One region of the Paenibacillus barengoltzii G22 genome, then DNA from elsewhere that is predicted to be linked to it. Evidence: a T-box and tRNA genes for the amino acid it is inferred to sense, from the RefSeq annotation. Region 1 holds a T-box; the other regions hold tRNA genes.
The links. The T-box of region 1 lies ahead of leuS (leucine--tRNA ligase). A T-box ahead of a tRNA ligase gene usually reads a tRNA of that ligase, here a tRNA-Leu.
Positions count from the first base shown of each region.

Region 1 (3,316 bases):
CGGCGGAGCTTAAAATGTCGTAAAAAGGGGATGTCCCAAGAGCCGTGAAGGGCTAGTGGGGCATCCTTATTTTTTATGCAAAATAGTGTCCTGACTCAAGATCAGCGATCAGCCCGGGTTGCACCGGTTTCCAGCCGAGAAGCTCCCGCGTCGCTGGGCCCACCTGCGCCGTGTTGTACAAGCTTGTGATGTCGAGAGATTGAGGATGATTAAGAAATTCCAATCTATCGGCTGTTCGCTGGCTGAATTGAAGGATGTGCTGCAGGAGCACGATGCCCATACGAGCACGAACGAACAAACCATCGAATGGATCCGAAGCAAGATGAAGGAGATTGAGGACAAAAAGAAAGAGTACGATCAAATGCTGGACACTCTACGCAAAATGCTGGAGTATCGGACCTTGCTCAAGGTCGATCCGCAAAAAGCCGAAGCATTTCTGAAGAATTGGAAGGCCGAAGCAGGATGGAACTGATAAAATCAGTGCGGAATGCTGTTAGAATCTAAAGGAGAAGAAGAGAAGGAGTCCGACGAGGATGACGAGGGTGGTCCAAACACCGCCTTTTGCTAAAGCGTTCCAATCTCCGATTTCAGCACGATTCATCGAATCCGCCAAATTGATGAAAGGCTTGCGTTGATACTCTTTAAGCTGATCTTTCTCTTGTTTCTCCCACATATTCACTGGAATCCCTCCTAATGGGTACTTCTTAACATATAGTATACTTGGAACATCGCTGGAGAGCATTTATTTTTTGAATTCTGGTTAAGGAGCCGATCTCTATGAACAAACTCCCCCCAAATCAATCCACAAATTCTTCTCTTCAAGAAGTTGAGAAGTTCCTGATTCAAACCTATTCAGCCAAGAAAATTCCCGTTTCGAACCTTGAGGAACTTAGGTGTGACCCTCAGGTAAAATTTGATCGGATTGCGGTGTGCTTTGAAATGGATCATCCGGAAGTTCTTAAGGGCCTCTTTAATGAAGATGAGAAGAAGATGCACGAGGACTACAGGAATCATCATAGAAATGCGACATTTACAACTCCTTGGCAGAAGATCAATGCGGGGCAGCTTCTGAGAGTTGTTTTAGAAAGCGAGGATGGGGTTAGTTTAAGTAACTTCACTGTTCAGGGGTTGTGCATGAGGTTGGTTCATGATCTCTCAGCCCTATAAGGGCAATAAAAAAATCGCGGCCCATGTCCGCGATGTTGGTGTCATAAGTATCGAGACGACAGGATTTGAACCTGCGACCTCTTGCTCCCGAAGCAAGCGCTCTACCAAGCTGAGCCACGTCTCGTCAGCAATATTATTAATTTGGGGGAAACATTAATACATTATACACTTTTAGGCGAAGCTGTAAAGGGGGGGACGGATGAAAAATTTTTGAACGCAAGGAATCGGAACCAACGTTGACGATATGTGGCATTATTTTATATAATAATTGATAATTCAATTCTATATTGTGGAACTTTGAAGAGGAATAGTAATTTGGATTCCGCCATCCAGAGAGCCGGCGTTTGGTGCAAGCCGGTTGGGGAATGCAGATGAACTCGCCTTGGAGTTATGATGCGCAAATCATCATCGTCTTGCCCGCGTTAAGGGTGCAAAGGGAGCTAGGACAAAGCATGTCCGATGCTAACTAGGGTGGTACCACGGGAAATCTCCTCTCGTCCCTAGCGATCATAACGCTACGGGTCGGGAGGTTTTTTGATTTTAGGGAGTTCACCTCGTCGGCTTATGACGTGGATCCCGCATTTCAAATTGTTGTTTTCAAGGAGGATTTTGAATTATGGCGGACCAAAATGTGCCCCATGACGTTTACCGGGCCCAGGCCATTGAACCGAAATGGCAGGCTTATTGGGAAAAGCATCAAACTTTTAAAACACGGGAAGAGGCGGGGAAACCGAAGTTTTACGCGCTTGACATGTTCCCTTATCCATCGGGAGCAGGCCTCCATGTAGGCCATCCGGAGGGGTATACAGCTACAGACATCGTCTCTCGCTTCAAACGGATGCGCGGCTATAACGTACTTCATCCGATGGGTTGGGATGCTTTCGGGTTGCCAGCAGAGCAGCATGCGCTCGATACGGGCGAACATCCGCGTGACATCACGGTGAAGAACATCAACAACTTCCGGCGCCAAATCAAGTCGCTGGGCTTCTCTTACGATTGGGACCGCGAGATCAGTACAACTGATCCGAATTATTATAAATGGACGCAGTGGATTTTTCTCCAACTGTATAAAAAAGGTCTGGCCTATGTGGCCGAAGTTCCAGTGAACTGGTGCCCGGCATTGGGTACGGTGCTGGCGAACGAAGAGGTCATTGACGGCAAGAGTGAGCGCGGCGGCCATCCGGTCATCCGCAAGCCGATGCGTCAATGGGTGCTGAAAATTACCGAATACGCTGAACGGCTGCTGGAAGACCTGGAGGAACTGGATTGGTCGGAAAGCATCAAGGATATGCAACGCAACTGGATTGGGAAATCCGAAGGTGCGGAAGTCGTATTCGAAATCGAAGGTCATGATGCGTCTCTGACGGTCTTTACGACTCGTCCGGATACGCTGTTTGGAGCGACGTATGCGGTGCTTGCTCCAGAACATGAACTGGTTAAGAAGATCACGACCGATGCTCAACGCCAAGCGGTTGAAGCTTACCAAGACCAAGCGGCGCGGAAGAGCGATCTGGAACGTACCGACCTGGCTAAGGAGAAAACTGGGGTATTCACCGGCGCGTACGCGATCAATCCGGTCAATGGAGAGAAGCTGCCGATCTGGATTGCCGACTACGTGCTGGCGGGTTACGGAACCGGTGCGATCATGGCTGTACCAGGGCATGATGAGCGCGACTATGAATTCGCCAAACAGTATGATCTGCCGATCATCGAGGTGGTTGAGGGCGGCGATCTGTCGAAAGAGGCTTATACGGGCGACGGAGCCCATGTGAACTCCGGCTTCTTGAACGGCCTGGGCAAAGAGGAAGCCATTAAGAAGATGATTTCCTGGCTGGAGGAGAACGGCAAAGGCCGCGGTAAAGTGACTTACCGTCTGCGCGACTGGCTGTTCAGCCGTCAACGGTATTGGGGGGAGCCGATCCCGATTCTGCATCTGGAAGACGGCACGATGAAGCCGGTACCGGAAGATCAGCTGCCGCTGGTTCTGCCGGATGTAGATGCCATCAAACCGTCGGGTACCGGGGAATCGCCGCTGGCGAACGTGACCGAATGGGTGAACACCGTGGATCCGGAAACGGGAATGCCGGCTCGCCGCGAGACGAACACGATGCCGCAATGGGCCGGAAGCTGCTGGTATTACCTGCGCTAT
Region 1 is NZ_KE159652.1:860,326-863,641, forward strand. It holds gene C812_RS04010 (FUSC family protein) at 1-23, shown strand, start outside; gene C812_RS04015 (MerR family DNA-binding protein) at 206-472, shown strand; gene C812_RS04020 (hypothetical protein) at 494-679, opposite strand; gene C812_RS04025 (hypothetical protein) at 778-1,167, shown strand; tRNA gene C812_RS04030 (tRNA-Pro) at 1,218-1,291, opposite strand; T-box leader at 1,456-1,672, shown strand; gene leuS (leucine--tRNA ligase) at 1,784-3,316, shown strand, end outside.

Region 2 (3,316 bases), on a different contig from region 1:
TCTCGGGAGGGGCCCAGTTTATGCTGTTAGGTATGTTGGCATCCGCTGCGGCTCCCGTGACCATCGTAACGACACTGCTGCTGTTAAACATGCGTCATGTCCTCTATGGAGCAACGATGGGACCTTACCTGTCGACATGGCGGGAATTCCCCAAATGGTTGGCAGCGATTGGCCTAACCGATGAAGGGTTCGCGGTCACTTCCAGCCGGGCAGCCCAAGGGGAGCCGATATCGCCTGCTTATTATATTACTTTCGCATTGGCGATTTATGGGTCGTGGATTGCCGGTACAGCGGTAGGCACTGGATTGGGGAGCTTCGTTACCGCAGAATTGGCGGAAGTTTTAACTTTTGCGCTGCCGACGCTCTTCATCGCGTTGCTTGCCGGGGGCGAGCGTACTGTGCCATTCCTAGCCGCAGCTGGCTGTGGGGCCGTGCTCGCCACCTTCGCAGGGATGCTCCAGCTTGGGGGCATCGGCTTGATTGCCGGAGGCTTGGCTGGTGCTACACTGGGGCAGCAACTCAGCCGAATGTTATCACGACGAATTTCGGCAGCCCAGGACAAAGCTGAACGTCCGTTACACTAACGCTCAGCTGAGTTCATTATGGTTCCTGCTGGGGCGGCAAGTCCAGGTTCGAGGAATATTTGGGATATAAAGCCCGGATGCAATCAGGGCAAATGTCATGCGTAAATTCAGCGTGGGTATGCTGGATCAGGTAAGCCTCGGTGTTACACCATCTGTTGTTGCCTTCATCCTTGATCTTCTTACATACGGCACAAATGGGAAGCAGCCCTCGGAGCGTGCGGGTATGTGCGAGCTCATGCTGAATTTGAAGTTGCAGACGCTTTATCCGGGTGATGTTGGTGCAGGTGATCACGATGCCTTGAGGTGAAGAGGCGTCCTCTTCGGCATAAGGAGTTAATTCGGCGAGAAACCAGAGCTCGTCATCGTTGGAGGGAACCTTGAATTCAATCTCAATATGGTCGGCTTCCCCGTTTAATATTTTGGAAAATTGATCCAACAGCAGATGGGGGTTAAAATAACGATGATGATGCGGCCCCTGCTGAAAAAACTGAAAAATGTTTAATCCGGGCCGTGCCCAGCCGTGAGCAACACCCAAAGAGGCGGCACGTTTGGCCCAAGTTCGGTTGACAGAGACGATCGTTCCATTCGGTTCAATGATTGCAACACTTTGATTCAAAGAATGATAGGGTGCCTTCCATTGGAAGTTGTCACTCATGGCGGGTACGCTCCTGTCATGAAACTGAGGGCAGTCTTCCGACCTATTAAGTACTTGCCAGTCGTATGTTAAGATATAGGTATAGTTCCAGCATTTCACTCTATTATAAACGCATCTAAGTTATTACACAACTTATAAATTACTTAAATGCGTCATCAAAGCTGTTGAGGAAGGTTGGAGAGAAGTTGTCAATCTACGAACGTATTGAACTGCTGATTAAAAACGCCGGCATGACCAAAAAGGCGTTTTGCCTCGAATTGGGGATCAGTACCGGGAACTTCGGGGATTGGAAGCGGGGAAAGTCCACGCCGAGCACGAATAAATTGATTGAGATCGCGGCTTTTTTCGATGTTAGTCTGGATTGGCTTATGACGGGAAAGGAAAAACAGGCGGAGTACGTGCAGGATCATAGAACGGAATATACCACCACCACCGATAAAGACTGGAGCTCGTTCATCGGCACGTTAACCGAAGCCGAGCGAGCTTTTGTTCGGGAATATATCGAATTTGTCCGTTACCGTAGGCGGAAGACCGGTCGGATGGACAAATAATTCCACTTTACTTTTGAAGACGGCAAAGCTATAATTACCATGTTCGTCTGAACCTAGACTTAACATATGCGGTAGTGGTGGAATGGCAGACACGCTATCTTGAGGGGGTAGTGGGCGTACGCCCGTGGAGGTTCGAGTCCTCTCTACCGCATGACAGAAGAACTTCTCGGAGGAATCCGGGAAGTTCTTTTTTTGATTCCTTTGAATTGGTGGAGCATGTGAGTATGGGAAGGTGACTTTTTGCACATATTAATAAAAATCTTGCGAAAAGTGCGTCAAATCAAGCCGTTTGGGCAGGTTTTCAAGTTGACACGCCGATAAAAATTCATTAATATGTCTAAGTACTAAAAGAGCTGTGCTCTGTGGAACGAAATTTGATAATACGGGTGATAACATGGCTTACAGACCGAATGTTGTAAATGTGACCAAGGCCGGCAGCAACGAGAATGACGGATTATACGAGTTTATCGTGAATCTGGCCGATGGTACGGCGTGCCGCGTGTTTTACCACCGTAATCCCGAATGGCGGTTAACCAACGTCAGCAGGCTGCAAAAGACACCTTGCCCGGTCTGCCGTAAAGACTTCATTTGCGGATGTATGGAGAAGTTTTCGGATGAAATCAACCGTCAGATGGTAGAAGGACAGTGGCTGGAGAAGCTGACGTCCTAGTAAAAACGCTTTGGCCAGCTGGCGACAGCAAGCACGGGAATGGTCCCGTGCTTTTTTCATATATTCTAGTAGATAACGTATGTGTTACCCTCTGTACGGGAGAGGAGGCCAGGAGCATGTCAACTCAATGGGATGAACGGAATGAACATGTGATTTTATTTGACGGCGTCTGCCATTTATGCCAGGGAGCGGTCAAGTTTATTATCAAACATGACCCGGCTGGGCGGTTCCGCTTTGCCTCGCTGCAATCCCAGGCAGGGAGCCGGCTGCTGCGAGCGGCAGGAGCGCATGAGGAGTCGCTGGACAGCGTCGTGTTGATCGAAAATGGAACCTATTATATCCGCTCGGCGGCGGCGCTGCGAATTGCTAGAGGCTTACGCTCCCCCTGGCCGCTGCTGTACGCGCTGATCGTTGTCCCCAAGGGACTTCGGGATGCCGTCTATCGATTCATCGCCAAACATCGTTACCGTTGGTTTGGGAAGGACGAGACTTGCCTTGTGCCGACCCGGGAGCTGAGGGAGCGGTTTTTGGAGGATCGGTAATTATAGAGAGTTATATAATAGAAACTAAGAAAAGGTCTTGTCTATCATCCATAAATGTGATATTCTTACTGTAAAATCCAGGAATTCGGAACGGTAGCACCGTCCATTACTCGATTGTTAAATCGGGTTATTGGGCGGTGCTTTTTTTGTTCTCGTTTTCCTTGAAGGAGGGGATTGAGATTCCAATCAAATTAGTGCTAGCCGTGCAAGAGGAGGAGTATATCGAACCATTTTTGCATTATGTTCATGAGAGCGAGTTCGACCGGCGATTGGTGGTGACCGCGTTTAGCCGGAAGGAGGCATTTGCCCAATAC
Region 2 is NZ_KE159653.1:1,002,822-1,006,137, reverse strand. It holds gene C812_RS12965 (AzlC family ABC transporter permease) at 1-584, shown strand, start outside; gene C812_RS12960 (PAS domain-containing protein) at 601-1,239, opposite strand; gene C812_RS12955 (helix-turn-helix domain-containing protein) at 1,470-1,790, shown strand; tRNA gene C812_RS12950 (tRNA-Leu) at 1,859-1,941, shown strand; gene C812_RS12945 (hypothetical protein) at 2,185-2,460, shown strand; gene C812_RS12940 (thiol-disulfide oxidoreductase DCC family protein) at 2,577-3,002, shown strand; gene C812_RS12935 (CpaE/TadZ family protein) at 3,140-3,316, shown strand, end outside.
Region 2: it has a tRNA-Leu gene. The T-box ahead of leuS (leucine--tRNA ligase) is inferred to sense a tRNA for this amino acid. The anticodon was not compared.

Region 3 (3,316 bases), on a different contig from region 1:
TGTTGATAATGGCCGTGGACAAGTAAAAAAACGAATTGATTTTTTCGTCCAGCGCATAGTATGTTTTGCCGTCTCTGGCTTTCCATGAACAACGCAGAGGTCATAGCGGTCGATGTTCAGCTCCTGCGAATGGAGCTGTAGCTGTGTATCGATCCGAATGCCGTTCGCTTCACCGATGTTAAGCGCATTGGTCACCAGCGCATCGATTACGAGATGGCCGGTATTCACCCGATGATAAGCGTCTTCGACCTTATTTAGCGTAACCCGAATATGCTCTAACGCCGCAGCCGTATCCCCGCGCTTCATGCACTCTTCGATATATAGAAAATGCTGGTTTGTATCGTGGATGATGCGTTTAATCGACTTGAAGCTATGTACCGTTTTTTCATAGTTGGCGTCCTGATAGTCCATCTGCCGCTGCAATTGGAAGTTCTCCTGCTGGATTTGGAACTTATCCATCATCGTGTCAAACATATAGATCACCAAGACATTCAGGAGCAACAGCCCAATGACCCAAATGAAGAAATGCAGATTCTTCTCACTGGTCGCCGCCAGCAAATTGACCTGATAGATGCTGAACACCGGTACGAACAGGAAGAGCAGGTAATAGCCGGGCTTTAACGGATACGTTCGCCGTTTGGCCACCATCCGGATCAACTGAATGACGACAAACATCAAAATGCAGGACAGCAACAAGGTTTTCGCGGACGCCGTAAAATTGGTAGGTTCAAAGTCCCGAAATTCATCCGCATCAAGCGTATAGAAAATAAAAATGGACAGCGAATTCACAATCGACATCAACACGCCGTACAACACGGTAAACATAAGTTTATTTTTCAACTCAACCTGGTACGTATCCGCCAGACTATAGATCAATAGCAGTGCCACGCCGGAGGCAAACCATTCCAAATCAAGCGTCAAATAGACCGATGCCAACAACGCGAATAGAACAAAATGCCCGAATCGCTGCGGTTTACGGGCCGCTCTTCCAAACACTGAATCAAAGAAGAAAATAATCTGAAACCCCAGCACAAACACGCTGCTGATCAGAATCGGAAGATTAAATGGAATCATGGGTAATATCCTTCATCACTTTATATTTGGTATAGAAATCCTTCACTTCTTTCACTTTCGAGCGTCCGATTGGCAGCTCCAGCCCGTTCGACATCTGTACGAAATTGCCCGCAAATTTAACCACGTGATTGAGGTTGATGATAATCGAACGATGGATCTGCAAGAAATGGCTGTCCTTTAGCGCTTCCGCATACTTCGTGATCAGCCCCTTACTTTCAACCACCTTGGAAACAGTGATAACCTTGAGTTTATTTTTCATCGTTAGGCTCTTGGCGGATTCGATCGCGATAATCTCCTCATGCTTCAGCACCACTTCTTCATAGCCGGACTGGACGATCAGAAATTTCTTCTCTTGCGCTTGGATGTAATGACAGAGCTTAAGCACCTTCTCCTCCAGCACGGAGGGCTCAACGGGCTTAATCAGATATTGAAAAATAAACACGTCCAAGCTCTCCACCATATAATCAGGATAACTCGTCAAAAAGATAATCTGCTCATCCAGATGCTGAAGCTCCCGGATTTTGCGAGCTGCAGCAATGCCGTTGATCCCGCCCATCTCCACATCCAAAATGAGAATATGAAACGGCGTCTGCCCTTGTTCATAATGGGCCACCAGCGCCTCTCCCGAAGGGAACAGCTCGATATCAAATTCGATATTGGCTTTAAAAGATAACGTAAGCAGCATCTGCTTAATCTGCTCACGCTGCTGCTTCTCATCATCACAAATCGCCACACGGAACAATTCGGCCTCACCTCGCTTGTATGGATTACTCTCTTGCCCGCAGCTTTACGTGATTATCCCTTTCACTCCGCTGTTGCTGTTTATGCCTAGTATGCAAAAAAGCTCTTAAATTCTACAGGAGAATTCAAGAGCTTCTTGCAGTTTAAACGATGCGGTCGAGAGGACTCGAACCTCCACGGGGGGTTAGCCCACACGGACCTGAACCGTGCGCGTCTGCCAATTCCGCCACGACCGCTTAATGTGACCTCTCCGCGAAAGCCGTTAAAGCATTTTTCGCGGCGACAAGATATAAAATATCATGCGCCGCGAAAAGAGTCAAGGCTTTTTTTCAATTTATTCCACTGTAATGGCATGCAACTCGACTCGACCCGCCTCCACACTAACGGTTAGCGTGGTCTTCGCGGCCTCAACAAGTATGGCGCTGTAGCGGCTGACATCTCGGCTTGGAGAAATCGTCAGACGCGCTCTCTCAACCCCATCCTGCTTCAACGCGATCACCGTTTCTTCCCGGCAAATCAACTCCAGCATCGCCGTGTTGCCTGCCTCGATGCCGCAGAACGAATAGGCGGCAAACTCGCCGTCCGCAAGCTCGAGCGCGAGATTTTGCCAGCCGCAATCAAACCCGAACTTCTTCGGTTGCGGCTCATCCGAGATCGGCACGATTTTCATGCCCGTTTGGGCCCGGTATTTATAAATGTTCCCTTCCGTGCGGCGTCCGCTGAACGAGATGCCTCTGCCCGGCAGCTCATCAAAATCTGTACCGCGAACCCGACAACCCGGCTTGCGGAAGGCCGCCGCGGTTACCTCTGGACGGGGAGTGCAGTTCTCTACCTTGATGTTATCTAAATAAGCATCAAGAATCTGCCGCGTGCGCTCATAACTTGGTCGTGCTCCACCTTCGACATAAGCCAGCAGCTCGTCCCAGCCATCAGGTTTGTTCACCGAATACGGCGAATTGGCGCGCTCCATCTTCTTCCACGGCCATAAGTTGTAGCCGATACCCAGCGACAAGGCTAACGGATACATCGCCGCAAACCATTCCAGCTCATTCTCCCCGGTCTCGCCAAGCCATAGCGGTTGGTCCAGCGTCTCGGACAGCTTAAGGAACTCCTCGTACGCTTCTTTGCCGGGTTTGCAAGCGTACCGATGGAAATGGATCACCATATTGGGATCATAACGTTTATAAAATACAGCCGTATTCGTCGCCCAGTGATGCCCTTCCACCGACAGCAGATGCCGGTCGTCAATTTCCCGAATCGCTGCGATTACTTCCTCATAGAATGCCGCCAGCCGCCGAACGAGGTAATCCTCGTGCTTGCCTTCCATTAAACCGGGACGAACCGGCTCATTTAATAGGTCGTACCCGCCGACAATCCAGCGGTCGCGATACCGCCGCGCCAACTCCTTCCACAGCTCGATCGCTTTGTTCCAGCTGTCCTCATCGGTGAACAGGCGAGGGAAATCGTCGATCGAGTCGTCGATGTTAGCTCCGGTCTGTCC
Region 3 is NZ_KE159653.1:547,509-550,824, forward strand. It holds gene C812_RS10810 (hypothetical protein) at 1-22, opposite strand, end outside; gene C812_RS10815 (ATP-binding protein) at 1-1,074, opposite strand, end outside; gene C812_RS10820 (LytR/AlgR family response regulator transcription factor) at 1,061-1,816, opposite strand; tRNA gene C812_RS10825 (tRNA-Leu) at 1,967-2,051, opposite strand; gene C812_RS10830 (glycoside hydrolase family 5 protein) at 2,150-3,316, opposite strand, start outside.
Region 3: it has a tRNA-Leu gene. The T-box ahead of leuS (leucine--tRNA ligase) is inferred to sense a tRNA for this amino acid. The anticodon was not compared.